3 regions of the Undibacterium sp. Di26W genome follow, and region 2 is predicted to be linked to each of the others. Evidence: predicted binding sites of a transcription regulator. Region 2 holds the regulator's gene; each other region holds the start of a gene.
What was found. Region 2 encodes sigma-54, which starts transcription at its own class of promoters, with help from an activator protein. Its sites were predicted from a motif close to TGGCANGNAANCTGCTTT; they were not measured.

Region 1: a site for sigma-54 is predicted at 3,401-3,418, ahead of glnA (type I glutamate--ammonia ligase). Genes of this name have one in related genera too.
Region 3: a site for sigma-54 is predicted at 3,121-3,138, ahead of urtA (urea ABC transporter substrate-binding protein). Genes of this name have one in related genera too.

Annotation. Positions count from the first base shown of each region.
Region 1 covers NZ_JBMPOR010000023.1:11,426-16,924, reverse strand. Annotated here, with positions in the region: gene ACO0LM_RS22185 (hypothetical protein) at 1-27, opposite strand, end outside; gene ACO0LM_RS22180 (hypothetical protein) at 42-269, opposite strand; gene ACO0LM_RS22175 (hypothetical protein) at 743-1,228, shown strand; tRNA gene ACO0LM_RS22170 (tRNA-Ser) at 1,318-1,407, opposite strand; gene ACO0LM_RS22165 (rhodanese-like domain-containing protein) at 1,505-1,969, opposite strand; gene ACO0LM_RS22160 (hypothetical protein) at 2,131-2,325, opposite strand; gene ACO0LM_RS22155 (hypothetical protein) at 2,534-2,869, opposite strand; gene glnA (type I glutamate--ammonia ligase) at 3,555-4,970, shown strand; gene ACO0LM_RS22145 (DUF4124 domain-containing protein) at 5,098-5,499, shown strand, end outside.
Region 2 covers NZ_JBMPOR010000017.1:52,615-58,113, reverse strand. Annotated here, with positions in the region: gene ACO0LM_RS18870 (KpsF/GutQ family sugar-phosphate isomerase) at 1-460, shown strand, start outside; gene ACO0LM_RS18865 (KdsC family phosphatase) at 466-996, shown strand; gene lptC (LPS export ABC transporter periplasmic protein LptC) at 993-1,637, shown strand; gene lptA (lipopolysaccharide transport periplasmic protein LptA) at 1,665-2,216, shown strand; gene lptB (LPS export ABC transporter ATP-binding protein) at 2,217-2,969, shown strand; gene ACO0LM_RS18845 (RNA polymerase factor sigma-54) at 2,981-4,468, shown strand; gene hpf (ribosome hibernation-promoting factor, HPF/YfiA family) at 4,578-4,925, shown strand; gene ACO0LM_RS18835 (hypothetical protein) at 5,366-5,499, opposite strand, start outside.
Region 3 covers NZ_JBMPOR010000001.1:474,208-479,706, reverse strand. Annotated here, with positions in the region: gene ACO0LM_RS01970 (EAL domain-containing protein) at 1-999, opposite strand, end outside; gene ACO0LM_RS01965 (ATP-binding protein) at 1,092-2,414, opposite strand; gene urtA (urea ABC transporter substrate-binding protein) at 3,197-4,450, shown strand; gene urtB (urea ABC transporter permease subunit UrtB) at 4,566-5,499, shown strand, end outside.

The DNA.
Region 1 (5,499 bases), on a different contig from region 2:
TAACCCAATGTAGTAAGGTGAAGTCATAGTCCACTCATTTCCTAGATGTTGAATTCATCAGCAGCGGCCCGATACGGCCCCTTGCTGATTAATTTGTTGACTGGCTTCCCACCACGTTCCCTTGCTTGCACAGTTCCTCCCTCTCCATCGGTCGGATTCACATACAATGTGGCTCCCGCCGAAAAAGTTATGCCGTATTGATCTTCAAGTTCTCCGAGCTGTTCATACAGCGCTTGCGCTAACTGCTTCAACTTCATTTCGCCTTTCACACTGATCTGCACTTGCAACCTTTCTCTCTAATCCAACGTGTATAAATTCAAGACTGGCCCGAAAGCAATTGAGAATGGGTTAATACAACAATGTTAGGTTGTGTTGCAATCCGTATGTGGCTGTTTCAATCCACATAAGTCTGGCGCTGCTTGTTCACGTCGCGTGGACTCTGCGAGGAGAAATCGAAACGCCGCGTTTTAAAGTGATCTCTCCAAAACAAGCGGAGAGTAAAAATGGCTGCAATCTATTTCTCTACGAGGGACTTGTGCGAGCGCTTCCGCTGCTCAAGCCGCACGATATTCCGGCGCATGAGCCGCCTGCATAACCCATTCCCCCAGCCCTGCATTTGCCGGGTCGGCAGTATTAATCTGTGGGATGCAGAGGACGTGATGTCGTGGGAGACGCAGGAGCGTGAGCGTACGATCAAAAAGAGGTTGCGCTATAACAGTGTCGCGATAGAAGAGGTCGCTTGATGTCGGCTGCACAAAAACGTTCTCCACGCGCATACGCACGTTTTCGTGAGTTGGTGAAGGCCGCCAATAGAGAGCCAGTTGAGCAACCTTCCTTCGACCTTACCGATGCAACTGACACATGGTGGCAGTTGCCTTATCTTGAAGCTTATGTGTTCGGAATCGATCCGGCCTTGGCAAATGCGCTGATGTGGGCGCATGTTCGCTATATCGATATGATTGGGCTGACGTGCATCGAGTTTTACGAGTTCAGGGACGATGACCGGGCAGCTTTTGCTGATCTGTTCAAAGGCGAGTGCATCTATTCGATGGATGCCGCATTGAGTTTCATGGTGCTCGCTTGCGATATGGATTATGTGCAAGCTATGGCATGGGTGTGTCGCGTGCAAATCCAAAATATCCGAAGCGAATTAATTGCAGTCGATGGCTTTTCTGGATCGCCTGGCTGGGCCTATACATGGCATCCGAATATAGGCGATCCTGATTAGAGTCGTAATTTGCGAGCGCAAATGCGGTGGGGTACAAAGGGGGGTAGAAATGAATAACGGGCCGCTAGGGCCCGTTATTACTTAGTTCTTGGCGGAGAAGGGGGGATTCGAACCCCCGGTAGGGATAAACCTACGCACGCTTTCCAGGCGTGTGACTTAAACCACTCATCCACCTCTCCTACTACATTCGCAGTCATTTGCCGTAACAGCGAAGTCCGCTATTCTAGCAAAATAAAATTCAACATGGAAGCTTTTTTCTTTTTTGTTGAAAAAGACCTAAGCACCCAGCCACGGCAGGCCCAGTTGGCACCAGCCGCCTATGGTTTTCCTGTGGCTGTCGCTGTCTTTGTCACCTTCAAAGCCTTGCAGGATGTCAAAGCAATTGGTGTAGCCATTTTCTGTTGCCAGTTTGGCTGCATGGCGCGAACGCACGCCAGAACGGCAAAGGAAAAGAACGGCTGTGGTTTTGTCGGGTACTGCAGCTTGCAACTGGGTCAGGAAATCAGGGTTGGGTACGCCGCCAGGGTACAGGCTCCATTGCACGGCCTGGTGTTGTGATGGGCTGATGTTGACACGGCCTACCCAGTCACGTTCAGCATTGGTGCGTACATCCACCAGCAAGACACTGCTATTGTTTCGCAATAATTCAAAAGCTTCTTGCGGCGTAACTGCGCCGGCATAATTCATGGCTTGTTCCTGGCCGCGCTGGCGCGCTGTCTGAAGGTGATCCGTGGTGGGCATGTGGGTCTCCGTGCGTTGTTGCTGAATGAGTTTTAGTCTCTAGTCATTAGTGTATATTAAATTGGGACTCTGCTTACCGTAGCCCAGTGGAATGATGAGCCCGGACTCTTCTGCCAATGGAAAAATTCGGCTGGGGACACCAGGCCAGGTTGCGGATGCTGTCAGCGTGTCAGCGCTTCGGTACCGATGGTGTTGCCTGCTGCATTGACTTGTGGCTGGTAGTGCAGGACCAACTGATGTTGGGCCAATCCAAGACGCAGATCCGCTTCCATGACGGCGCGGGCATTGACGATGTCGAGCATGTCAGGGTCAAAGAAGCGGAACAGGTTACCACCGCTGGCTTTGGCTTCATGCATGGCGACTTCGACTTGCTTCAGCAGTTCTTCTGCATTGTCACTGTGTTTTCCAAAAAGGGTAATACCGATACTGGCGCTGCTGTGATGCTGCTGTGATATTCAAGATGTTCGAGGTCATACGGCTGAGGCAGGTCAGAGAGTATTTGGGAGGCGATCATTTGTGCTTCTATCGCGACCTCGCGTATGTTGTCGCTGAGATCGTCCAGCATCAAGACAAATTCGTCACCGTTGTGATGTGCCGGAGTATCACTTCAGTTCTTTTTTCTATGACTTTTTTCAGGCTGCGTTTTTGCTCGCTTGCTTCCAGCAGTAGCCGGACCAGATAAGCCAGCATGGCACTGAAGATGAGCCCTACTATATAGTTGAGCAGCATGTCTTGCCTGACGGTGCCCGATACATGCGCTAATTTCCCGGCAGATATGCCATCACCACTCCGGTCGCGCATTTCCGGGATGAGCCAGAAGCTGGTGAATAGGGACAATAGAAAAGTCGCTGTGGTAAACAGCAGGGGACGGGTAAAAAATTGGCGTAAATATGCATGCATGATGATCAATGAATGTGGCGCTATGGCGCACTTGAGAATTTCGCGCAATTGCAATGGGCGAAAGCCTGTTGGCACAAACTTCGATTGAACAGTCAGGCGAGGTGACAATAGCGATTCAATAAATGCGCGTCAATCTCATTGCTTGAATTTAGTCGACCGATTGATACTTGATTGATACCGATCAAATGACGAGCATCCGGATACTTTGTGTTGGGCGAATTGAATAAGATTCAAACCCTCAACCAGCGTCGACGGCTGGGGCGAAGAATCACTTCAGGGGTTGCATAGGAAGCATACATTAATGGCATTTAAGCAAGTGCAAATGCATTGCAGTTAAAATGCCCTAAATCTGTGCATAAAAACGCATTTCAAATATTAATGCATTTAATTGGTGCGTTTAATGGTATTTGCACCAAATCGAGTCACTTTGTTATTTGTTTGCTTGCGGCAAGACTTGGTTATGCACAAAGAAAACGCCACAAAAACAAGCATTTAACAAATTTCAAATTTGAATATGCTTTGGCTGGTTGATGGCATGGATTCTGCTATCATCTCTCACTGAGTTTAGCCGCCAGTTGAATTCAAGAGTGGATGAGGTAGGACTGTTCACTCGTTCTTGGTTGCTGGCAGGTGCAGGGCTCAGCAATTTCCGAATTTATTTTTAGCTCTATTTGAGGAGTTTCACATGGCAATGACAGCCGCAGAAGTCTTGAAAATGGCGAAAGACAACGAAGTTAAGTTCGTTGATTTTCGCTTTGCTGATACCCGAGGCAAAGAACAGCACGTAACTGTTCCAGTTTCCCAGTTCGATATCGATAAATTCGAATCTGGCCACGCATTTGACGGCTCGTCCATCGCTGGCTGGAAAGGTATCGAAGCATCCGACATGTTGTTGATGCCTGATCCTAATACTGCCAATATCGATCCTTTCTTCGAAGAAACAACATTGTTCATGCAATGTGACGTCATCGAGCCATCCGATGGTAAAGGTTATGACCGCGATCCACGTTCCATCGCCAAACGCGCTGAAGCGTATCTGAAATCTTCCGGTATCGGTGACACCGCTTACTTCGGCCCAGAGCCAGAATTCTTCATTTTTGACAGCGTGCGCTGGAAAGTGGACATGTCCGGTGCCTTCGTCAAGATCGACTCTGAAGAAGCATCCTGGACCACTGGCGAAAAACTCGAAGGCGGCAATACTGGCCATCGTCCTACCGTCAAAGGTGGTTATTTCCCGGTTCCTCCAGTCGACAGCTTCCAGGACATGCGTTCTGAAATGTGCCTGATCCTGGAATCTCTGGGTATTCCGGTTGAAGTGCATCACCATGAAGTGGCTGGCGCCGGTCAAAACGAAATCGGCACCAAGTTCTCTACTCTGGTAGAACGCGCTGACTGGACACAAAACCTGAAATACGTAGTCTGGAACGTAGCGCATACCTACGGCAAGACAGCGACTTTCATGCCTAAGCCTATCGTTGGCGACAATGGTTCTGGTATGCACGTACATCAATCCATCTGGAAAGATGGTAAAAACCTGTTTGCTGGCGACGGCTATGCTGGTTTGTCTGATTTCGCCCTGTACTACATCGGCGGCATTATCAAACATGCAAAAGCATTGAATGCGATCACTAATCCAGGCACCAACTCTTACAAGCGTCTGGTTCCAGGTTATGAAGCACCGGTTAAACTGGCGTACTCTGCCCGTAACCGTTCTGCTTCCATCCGTATTCCTTACGTTGCCAATCCAAAAGGTCGTCGTATCGAAACACGTTTCCCTGATCCACTGGCGAATCCATACCTGTGCTTCTCTGCACTGATGATGGCAGGTCTGGACGGCGTTCAAAACAAAATCCATCCCGGCGAAGCAGCTAGCAAAGATCTGTACCATTTGCCGCCAGAAGAAGATGCATTGATCCCGACCGTCTGCGCTTCGCTGGAAGAAGCACTGAATGCATTGAACAAAGATCGTGAATTCCTGACACGCGGTGGTGTGTTCAGCGACAGCATGATTGATGCGTACATCGACTTGAAAATGCAGGAAGTACAACGCTACCGCATGACGACTCATCCGGTCGAATTCGACATGTATTACTCTCTGTAATCAGTGTAAAAACCATAAAAAGCGGGGGCAACCCCGCTTTTTTTGTTACAAATGCTGATTTCTTCGTAATTGTGTTGCAGCGCTGCATCGCATACACTACAAGTCCGTGATTGATTATTGCTTTAATATGAATCGACTATTGTCAGCTTTCATCCTCCTGATTGGTGTACAGGCCTATGCCCATGCACAGGGCGACGTGTATTTATGCGTCGACGAGAACGGTAAAAAGGAATACAAGAACACGGGTGCGGTTAAAGGTTGTAAAAAAGTGGAATTGCAGGGCATTACGGTGGTACCCGCCCCGGTGTTGCCAACCGCAGGTAAAAAGCCACAAGGCAAACCTGCCAGCAGCCCTACCGACTTTCCCAAGGTAGATGAGGGAACACAAAAAGCCAGGGATTCAGACCGCAAGCAGATTTTGCAGGACGAATTGAAGGCGGAAGAGCAGAAGCTCGCGAATTTGAAAAAAGAGTTCAATAATGGTGAGCCTGAAAGGCGAGGCGATGAAAAAAATTACGCCAAATACCAG
Region 2 (5,499 bases):
CGTACTGGATGCACGCGGCTTTCGAGAAGAAGACTTTGCCCGTTCCCACCCTGGCGGTTCGCTTGGCCGTCGCCTGCTGACCCACGTCAGGGATGTTATGCGAACCGGCGACGCCATCCCGCAAGTGACACCGGATACCAGGCTGAAAACCGCGCTGCTGGAAATCACCAAAAAAGGCATGGCGATGACCGCCGTGGTGGATAAAGACCAGTATATCGTCGGCATCTTCACCGACGGTGATCTGCGCCGCCTGATGGATGGCACACGCGACTTTACCCAGTTGCAGATTGCCGAAGTCATGCATGGCAGTCCGCGCCGCATACGGCCAGAACAACTGGCTGTAGAAGCGGTGGAAATTATGGAAACTTATCGCATCAACCAGTTGCTGGTGGCTGACGACCAGGGAAAACTGGTTGGTGCCCTGCATATTCATGACCTGACACGGGCCAAGGTAATCTGATGGAAATGGCGAAACAAACTGCAGCCCAGAATGCAAGCAATATCCAGCTCATGATATTTGACGTGGATGGCATTCTTACCGATGGCAGCCTGCATTTCGGCCCTGAAGGCGAAATGATGAAGACCTTCAATGTACTGGATGGCCAGGGCATCAAACTGTTGCAACAGGCAGGTATAGCCACGGCCATCATCAGCGCCAGGCAATCGGCGATCGTCGGCAAGCGCGCCGGCGACCTTGGCATCACCCACGTGCGCCAGGGCATACACGACAAAAAATCAGCCTTCCTGCAACTGATCGCCGAACTGGGTCTGTCTGCTGATGTCTGCGGCTTCATCGGTGACGACATCATCGATTTGCCGATACTGACACGCTGCGGCTTTTCTGCCAGCGTACCGAATGCCCACGCCGAAGTCAGGCAAAGAGTGCACTACGTCACCACTGCCGGCGGCGGCAAGGGGGCAGCGCGCGAAGTCTGCGACTTCATCTTGCGCGCCCAGGGCAGATATGAACAGGCAATTGAGGCATACCTGTCATGAAACATCATATGACCATAGACCGCTTTCGCATCTGGCTGGCAGTGATACTGCTGGGCGTCATTACCCTGGGTACCATCTGGGTGATGGAAGTCATACGCCGCAATGCGAATGATGAACAGAACCGTACATCGGCACGCTCGGCACCGGATTACTATGTAGAAAAATTCAATTTCATCCGTTTGTCGAATAATGGCAAGGCGAATTACCATATCACTGGCGAACGCCTGATACATCTGCCACGCAATGACAATATAGAAATTCAGCGTCCGCAAATCAATAGCTTTGATGTTGATCGCCCACCTTTGCATTTGCTGGCTGACCTGGCCGTTGTATCACAAAAATCCATGGTGATCACACCCAAGCGTGAACACGATGAGGTGCGCCTGTATGACAATGTCAGCATGGAAAGGCCAGAAGGCCTCAGCTCGCAATTCATGCGACTGGAAACCGATTATCTATTGTTATTACCCGACGATGATATTGTCAAAACCGACAAACACGTCACCGTCAAAACAGGAAAAGTGGACACCACAGCCATCGGCATGGAGGCCAACAATTCCACCCAGCATCTGGCCCTGCTGAGCAAGGTGCGTATTCACTTGAAAAAACGTGAATATGCTCCCTCCACACCATCCAAATAGAGAAAGCGATATTTGCCAATGAAAAATATGAAATTGACACGCTCCCTTGGCCCATGCCTGGGACTGGCCTGTTTTGCATTAGTGCACACGCCTGCAAGTGCAGAAAAAGCTGACAGCCTCAAAGAAACAGTCATAGAAGCCGGTTATTCTGAAATAGACGGAAAAAACAGCGTACGCGTCTTGTCCAAAGGCGTGCAACTGGTGCGCGGCACCCTGATCGTCAATTCAGAAAAAGCCGTCGTCACCGAAGCCCCGAACGGTGACGAGTTTGTCGTGCTGACCGGCGGAGTCAGCAAAAAAATAAGCTTCCGGCAAAAACGGGATGGCGGCCCGGATCTGTGGGTAGAAGGCGAAGCCGATCGCGCTGAATACAATCAGACGACAGAAATCGTCAAGTTCATCTCCAAAGCCAAGATCCGCTATCTGGAAGGCAAGAAAGTCACCCAGGAACAGGAAGGGGAATACCTGTCCTATGACAGTAAAAATGATATCGCTGTCGGTACCAATTCAACCACGGGCCAGCATGTAGACGGTGCTGGCCGCGTCAAAATCACCCTGCAACCCAAACAGACCAATTAAATGACTGCCACGCCTAGTACCTTGATCGTCAAGGGATTGCAAAAACGCTACGGTGCGCGCCAGGTGGTGCGCGACGTCTCGCTGGAAGTGAAAAGCGGTGAAGTGGTTGGTTTGCTGGGCCCGAATGGTGCCGGCAAAACCACCTCCTTCTACATGATCGTTGGCCTGGTGCCATCTGACGCCGGCGATATCACGATCGACGCCGTCAATATCTCACAACTGCCGATACACCAGAGAGCCGTGCTGGGTTTGTCCTACCTGCCGCAGGAAGCGTCCGTATTTCGCAAGCTGACGGTAGAAGACAATATCCGCGCCGTGCTGGAATTGCAAAAAGATGCCAATGGAAAATTTCTTTCAGAAAAATCCATTGTCAAAAGACTCAATGCCTTGCTGGCCGATTTGCAGATTGAAAAGATCAGGGAAAATCAGGCGCTGTCACTATCAGGCGGCGAACGCCGGCGGGTAGAAATTGCCCGCGCCCTCGCCACTAATCCGCGCTTCGTCTTGCTGGATGAACCCTTTGCCGGTGTTGACCCGATAGCCGTGATTGAAATCCAGCGTATTGTGCGCTTCCTCAAGGAGCGCGGTATCGGCGTGCTGATTACCGACCACAACGTGCGTGAAACCCTGGGCATCTGCGATCACGCCTACATCATCAATCAAGGCGCTGTACTGGCCAGCGGCAAGCCAGACGACATCATACAAAATGAATCCGTGCGTCGCGTCTATCTGGGAGAACATTTCCGGATGTGACGGGAATCATCATGAAACAAAGCCTGCAACTACGCACGTCCCAGCATCTGGCATTGACGCCTCAATTGCAGCAATCTATACGCTTGCTGCAATTGTCCACATTGGAATTGCACCAGGAGCTGGAAACCCTGCTCATCGAAAATCCCATGCTGGAGCGTGTGGATGATCCGCTGGACCATGCCGTGCGCCTGTTGGCCGATGGTGCCATCAATACCAGCAGCACCGCCGCCGATGCAGGTATGGAAGCCCCTGCATCCCGCGAAGAAAGCAACAGTACTACGGAAGTTCAGGGTGATGCCGATAGCGCCGTCAGTAACGAAGCCCTCAGCGCCAGTGAAGAGGACTGGAGTTTTGATGACGTGCATCATGGCAGCAAAAGCAGCGATGATGAAGATGGTCGCCCGCAACTGGGTGCTGCCCACATCACCCTGCGTGAACATCTGCAGGAACAAATGCGCCTTAACCTGCGCGAGCTGCGTGACCGCGCCCTGGTCGAGTTGATGATTGATGCCATTGACAACAATGGCTACCTGACAGAAACCCTGGATGAAATCCATGCCAGCCTGCCACTGGAATTGTGCGTGGAGCCAGAAGAGCTGGCATTTGCCCTGAACATGCTGCAGAGCTTCGACCCAGCCGGTGTGGGCGCTCGCACACCTTCTGAATGCCTGGCCCTGCAAATCAAACGCCTGCCTAAAATTGCTTTCGTGACACGCAGGCTGGCCTTGCAGATTGTCGAAACGCAACTGACTTTATTTGCACAAAGAGATTTCACCAAACTCAAGAAAATTCTCGACTGCGACGATGAAGATTTGCGCGACGCACAAACTGTCATCAGACTGTGCAAGCCCCGTCCGGGTATCGACTTTGCAGTCGATGAATCGGATTATGTGGTGCCAGACGTCATCGTCAAAAAATCAGGCAATGGCTGGCAAGTCACGCTGAATCAGGATGTCATGCCCAAATTGCGGGTTAGTAGCATGTATGCCAACATCATGAAGCAAAACCGGGGGGAAGGCGGACTCGGCTCACAGCTACAAGAGGCGCGCTGGCTCATCAAGAACATGCGGCAACGTTTCGACACCATTTTGCGCGTTGCACAAGCGATAGTTGAAAGGCAACGTAATTTTTTCACACACGGTGCTGTCGCCATGCGCCCCCTTGTTTTGCGCGAAATTGCTGATACACTAGGATTACACGAGAGCACTATCTCACGTGTAACAACTCAAAAATACATGCTGACCCCTCACGGCATGTTTGAGTTGAAATACTTTTTCGGCAGCCATGTCGCGACGGAAACAGGGGGAGAAGCATCTTCCACCGCGATACGCGCACTCATCAAGCAGTTGATAGGAGCAGAAGACCAGAAAAGCCCACTCTCTGATAGCAAAATTGCAGACATGCTGGGTGAACAGGGCATGGTAATTGCCCGACGGACAGTTGCCAAATACCGTGAAGCCCTAAAAATCCCCCCAGTGAGTTTGCGTAAATCTTTGTAAGCAAGTCCTTGTAATCACGGTTTGAATTGCTATATATGATTTAGCTCAAGGCAATAAGACAGCAATGAGCTTATCGTTACAGCAAGCAACATCACTATAGGAGCACAGTATGAATCTCACCATCAGTGGACATCACGTCGAAGTAACTCCTGCAATTCGTGAATATGTACATACCAAACTAGAACGTATCAGGCGACATTTCGACCAGGTCATTGATATCGCCGTCATCCTGACGGTGGACAAGCTCCGGGAAAAGGAAAAACGACACAAAGCCGACATTAATCTGCATATCAGTGGCAAAGATATTCATGTAGAAAGTCTGGCGCATGATCTGTATGCAGCGATCGATACACTGGTAGACAAACTGGATCGCCAGGTCATCAAGCACAAAGACAAAATACAAAACCATCAGCACGACGCCATCAAGCATATTCCTGATCCGGCATCGGCTTCATAAGACTCACCACCCCTGCCTTCGGGTTGCGGGTATCCAAAACAAGGACGCGAAAAGCGTCCTTTTTTGTTGGATGAATGGTTCTGAAATAAATCATATATTCAATCGCTAAATTGATTGCCCTCTGACAGGCTGTACAGGTATTACTGCCATTCCTACGTAGGCAGGAATATAGCGGGCAGGCAATCTAGCAACATTTGGCATACCGTGGTCTGATTTAATGTCAGGTCTGCATGCTTTACGTGTGTAGCTTTTATGTACTTACCCACAGTATTTAAGATTGCCAGCCGGGGGTAGCCCGGCAGCTACTCCCTTTTCTTGCTTCGCCAAGAAAAGGAAGCAAAAGAAGGCGACCGAGGCGTCGTCGCCCCTGCGGGGTTCCCGTTTGTGCGGTACAAAAAATGGGAAGATCCGAAACTCGCTACGCTCAGACATCGGCTCTTCTATTTCCATTTTCTGTACCGCACAAACGGCGTCGACACATCGGAATTGTTAAATTCAAAAACAACCCCAAAGTCAAACCCAACTGCAACTGCAACTGCAACTGCAACTGCAACTGCAACTGCAACTGCAACTG
Region 3 (5,499 bases), on a different contig from region 2:
TTTTTTTGCATTCCGCAAAAATTCCACGCCAGTCATGGATGGCATGCGTTGATCAGAAATGATGACATCAACGCTATTTTTTTCAAGAATACTCAAACCCTCATGCCCGCCACCAGCGGTAAGTATTTGGTATCCGTCACGACGTAACAGGCGTTTCAGTGCATTTAATATATTGGGCTCGTCGTCGACCAGCAGCAAGGTACGGTCCGGTTTCCCCATGCGTAATAAATGTTTGTCCAGTACCAGGCTCTCTTGTAAAAATTCCGTCATCTGTTTGATCGACAGAGGAACGGAAAAGAAATAACCTTGTATTTCATCACACATATTGTCGCTCAGGAATTTGCATTGCGCTTCTGTTTCCACACCTTCAGCGATGACTTTCATTCCCATGCTATGGGCCATGGAAATGATGGCTTTGGAAATCGAGACATCGTCTGAGTTGTGTGGCAGTTCATGGACAAAAGATTGATCGATTTTGACATAATCGAATGGAAAATGTTTCAGATAACTGAGCGCAGAATAGCCTGTACCAAAGTCGTCAAGAGACAGCTTGTAGCCTTGTTCCTTGAAATCCTTGAAGAGCTGATCTATGTCAGTATTGCGATGCATGAGTATATTTTCAGTAATTTCCAAAGATATCTGATCTGCCGTCACCTGCATACTTTTCAGGATTTCGGACAGGCGCATACTGAACCCAGCATCCTGCAACTGTTTCGGGGATACATTGATTGCCACACACGGTGCATCAAGTTTCGCATTTACCCAGCTTCTGATATCCGTGCAAGCCTGTCTGATCACCCACTCACCCAATTGGATAATAAGATCAGATTGTTCAGCTACTCGTATGAACGCTGAAGGAGGGATGGCACCGCAAGTGGCATGATTCCAGCGCAATAAGGCTTCCACCCCGACTAGTAAGCCGGTTTGTAAATCTGCCTTGGGCTGGTAATGCAACTCCAATTCATTGGCACTGATTGCCAGTTGAAGTTCTTTCGCCATATCAATTTGCTTGTGCGTTACCATATCCATTTGATTTGATCTCACATTATGCTGACCATGCAAAGTACTGTTACGACAGACATGGACGCTGATTACTGTGTCGTTGTATCTTCCTGACGCAAGGGGAGCCAGACAGTGAAGCAAGTACCTTTTCCGAGCACGCTGCTGACATCAATCCTGCCACCGTGCTTTTTGATGATGCCGTAAGAAAGGGAAAGACCGAGGCCGGTTCCACTGCCTACGGGTTTGGTGGTGAAAAAAGGTTCAAAGATGCGATTCAGGTTTTCAGGGGGAATGCCGCCACCGGTATCCAGCACTTTTATCCAGACCATATCCTTGTCACAGCCCGTGCTGACTTTGATGACGCCGTTTTCCTTGATCGCATGGGACGCATTCACCAGCAAATTCATGATGACTTGGTTGACCTGCGAAATGATGCATTTCACCAGTGGCAACTGACCATATTCCTTGACTACATTGGCCTTGTACTTGATTTCGTTTTTGACGATATTCAAAGTACTGTCTATGCCGTGATGAATGTCTGCTTCTTGCCAGTCCGTTTCACCCACATGCGAAAAATCTTTAAGTGATTGAACGATGTCCTTGACGCGCTTGAGCCCATCCATGGATTCCCGCACGAGGTCTTGTATATCCTCCTTTAAAAATTGGAGATCAGCTTTTTCCCTGATCTCATTCATTTTGCCGCTCGCCTGGCTTGCAGCCAGCGCTTGCGGGATCAGGCCTTCATAATCATTGATGACTTCAAACAACTTGTCTACGTAATTTTGCAGGCTGCCAATATTGGAATTGATAAAGCCTATGGGGTTATTGATTTCATGCGCAATGCCGGCGGCCAATTGACCAACCGAAGCCATTTTTTCGGATTGCAGTAACTGTTCATGGGCTTCTTGCAATTTCTTGATCAAAAGCTGTTGCTCTTCCCCCTTTTTGGACAGGGTTTCTTCCATTTCCTTGCGTTTGGTAATGTCCGTCAACGAGCCGATCACTTCTACAGGATTGCCGTCCTGGTCGCGAATCAGCCTCAGCATGTCGTGCATCCACACATAGTGACCGGCACGGCTCATGAAGCGGTATTCGTAAGTACGCTCTCCTTCAGTGAATAATTTGGCGATACTGGAGAAAATCTGGGGCACATCGTCAGGATGAATATGGTCGAACCAGAAATTCGGGTCGGCGACCATTTCTTCTGGCTGATAGCCCAGCACGTGGAGCGCGTTATTACTGACGAAAGTCATTTTGAAGTCGCCAGTGGGTACGCTGCTATAAATAATGGCAGGAGTATTGTCTATCAGGTATTGCAGCCTGGTCTCAGTGGACAGGCTTTTGCTTGTGTCAGCTACGGCGGCAGTCGCAGCGGCCGGCGGGAGTATGCTGAACTCATCAAATTGATTCATGATCACCGGGACAGGAAAATTGACAACAAGATTGTTTTTTTTTAAATTCCCTTACGTGTACATATTAGAACAATAAATAGGCAAATGGCTATATATTTGTTTCCTTTATGATATTTATTCCACATCAAGGCCATGCCAGATTTTTAGCCAGATTCCCTTGACCCCGGCATTCAAACGGATGATTGATACCTTATGAGTTTGAATTAAGCCAATAAAATCAAATATCTGGCGAAAAACTGGCGACTTTTATTGAAAAGCTTTCAACCAGCACGAAGACTTTCGTCTTATTTCGAGTGGAAATAAATTTGATAACAATGATTAAAAATGGAGCAATTTCATATGGTCGTTGTTTTCCGCACAATTTGAGAGCATGAATGCACTAAAAAGTGGAGCTTGTGGCCAAAAAAATTGCAGGGAAACAATTCTCACCAATTTGGTTAGTTTTTGTATGCCGCCAACATAGGTTATATCGGTGTGCGGCGCTCAATCGCGGTGGTGCAGTGCGTCATTACCCAACTTGCCCAACTTGTCCATACACCAGGCTTGCTTGTGTGATGACTTCGCCATGACCTTGCAGTGACTCCTTGCATTGCATCTCAACATGGCATCTCAAATCACCTTGTTCGCGTCAGGTAAACGTCAGCCGTTTGAGCGTTTGCATCTGACTTAAATCATGTTACTGAGTGGTCTGGTTCCAGCCAGCAGTTGGCACGTTATCTGCTATCTGTAGTGGGAAGCTTGCAGTTTTTTGTTCCATGACCTCACCACTACCAGGAGAAAACATGTCACGTCGTACTGTTTTGAAAGCAACTGCACTTGCCGCAATGACTTTGGCCGCTTCCGGCTGGATCTCGCAGGCACAGGCCGCCGATACCATCAAGGTCGGCATTCTGCATTCCCTGTCTGGCACTATGGCAATCTCGGAGACATCGCTGAAAGATGTGGCCCTGATGACGATCGATGAAATCAATGCCAAGGGTGGTGTCATGGGCAAAAAGCTGGAAGCGGTGATCGTTGATCCGGCATCCAACTGGCCACTGTTTGCCGAAAAAGCCCGTCAACTGGTATCGCAAGACAAAGTATCTGTCGTGTTTGGTTGCTGGACATCGGTATCGCGTAAATCGGTACTGCCAGTCTTCAAGGAACTCAATAGCCTGTTGTTTTACCCGGTTCAGTACGAAGGTGAAGAACTGGAGAAAAACGTTTTCTACACAGGTGCAGCACCGAATCAGCAAGCCATTCCTGCGACTGAATACCTGATGTCGAAAGAGGGTGGTGGTGCCAAGCGTTTTGTTTTGCTGGGTACTGATTATGTGTATCCACGTACGACCAACAAAATCCTGCGCGCCTTCTTGCATAGCAAGGGCGTCAAGGATACTGATATCGATGAAGTCTATACGCCATTCGGTCATTCTGATTATCAGACCATCGTTGCGAATATCAAGAAATTTGCTGCAGGCGGTAAAACTGCGGTCATTTCCACCATTAATGGTGATTCCAACGTACCGTTCTATAAAGAACTCGGCAATGCCGGTCTGAAGGCAACCGACGTGCCGGTTGTTGCATTCTCAGTCGGTGAAGAAGAATTGCGCGGTGTGGATGCCAAACCACTGGTCGGCCATCTGGCAGCCTGGAATTACTTCCAGTCCGTGAAGAACCCGGTAAACACCGAATTCATCAAGAAATGGAAAGACTATGCTGCCGCCAAAAAACTGCCGAATGCAGCCACCGTCGTCACCAACGATCCTATGGAAGCGACTTATGTTGGTATCTATATGTGGAAACAGGCAGTTGAAAAAGCCAAGTCCACCGACACCGACAAGGTCATCGCCGCCATGGGCGGACAAACTTTCAAGGCGCCATCCGGTTTTGAATTGACGATGGACAAAACCAATCACCACTTGCACAAGCCAGTCATGATAGGCGAGATCAAGGCTGATGGTCAGTTCAGCGTGGTCTACAAAACCAAGGCACCGATTCGTGCCCAACCATGGAGCCCGTATATTCCAGGCAATGAAGGCAAGCAAAAACTGTAATTGAAGGAATGACGCAGGCACTCGGGGTTGTCATGTGGCCAGCTTAATAGCTGGCTTGCATGGCTGTTGCCTTGAGTGCCGTTCCTGAATTTTTCCATCCTTGACCTGGTTGCCTATGACATTTCGTAAAATCTGCGCGAGCATCGTCCTGCTCGTGTTCAGCCTGAGTGCGCACGCAGCTATCGATGGCAAGCTCTTGTTGGCACTGTCTGGTGATGATCCCGATGCCCGCATTGCTGCCGTCAATACCGTCGCAGCCATGGGCAATGAAGAAGCAGCAGCAGTATTGACCGCTCTCAAAAATGAACAATTATTCGTCAAGGATGTTGCTGTCTACCTGGTCGACGGTGAACAGGCCAAAGACCTTGCCAGTGGAAAAATGCAGAAATTGCCGGACGATGCCGAGGCAATCACCATCAACAACCGCTTGCGTGCCGCACTTGACAGTGCACTGTCAGGCTTGAAGCTGTTTTCACCTGATAAAAATACCCGTCTGATTGCCGCTACCGCACTGGAGAAAGAAGCAACGCCAGAACAGTTGCCCTTGCTGAACAAAGCCTATCTGAAAGAAAACGATAGCGAAATCAAATCCCGCCTGCAAATGTTGATTGCAACTGCCAATTTGCAGGCCAGTGACCCGGTAGTGCGCAAGGCTGCAGTCAAGGCCTTGCTGGATAGCCCGAACCCGAATTTAAAGCCTGTGCTGCAAAAAATGCTGGCACAAAATCCCGATGGCACTTACAACGAAGCCGATGCCAGCATACGACTAGAGGCGGCCAATACCTTGAATGCCATCGATGGTCGTCTGGCACGCATGGAATTTATCGGTAACCTGTTTTACGGCGTTTCGCTGGGCAGTGTGCTACTGCTGGCGGCATTGGGCCTGGCGATCACCTTTGGATTGATGGGCATCATCAACATGGCGCATGGCGAACTGCTGATGATAGGTGCGTACACCACCTATGCCTGCCAGATGTTGTTCCGCAAATTCATGCCCGGTGCACTGGATGCCTATTTATTGCTGGCCTTGCCAGCGGCTTTCCTGGTGT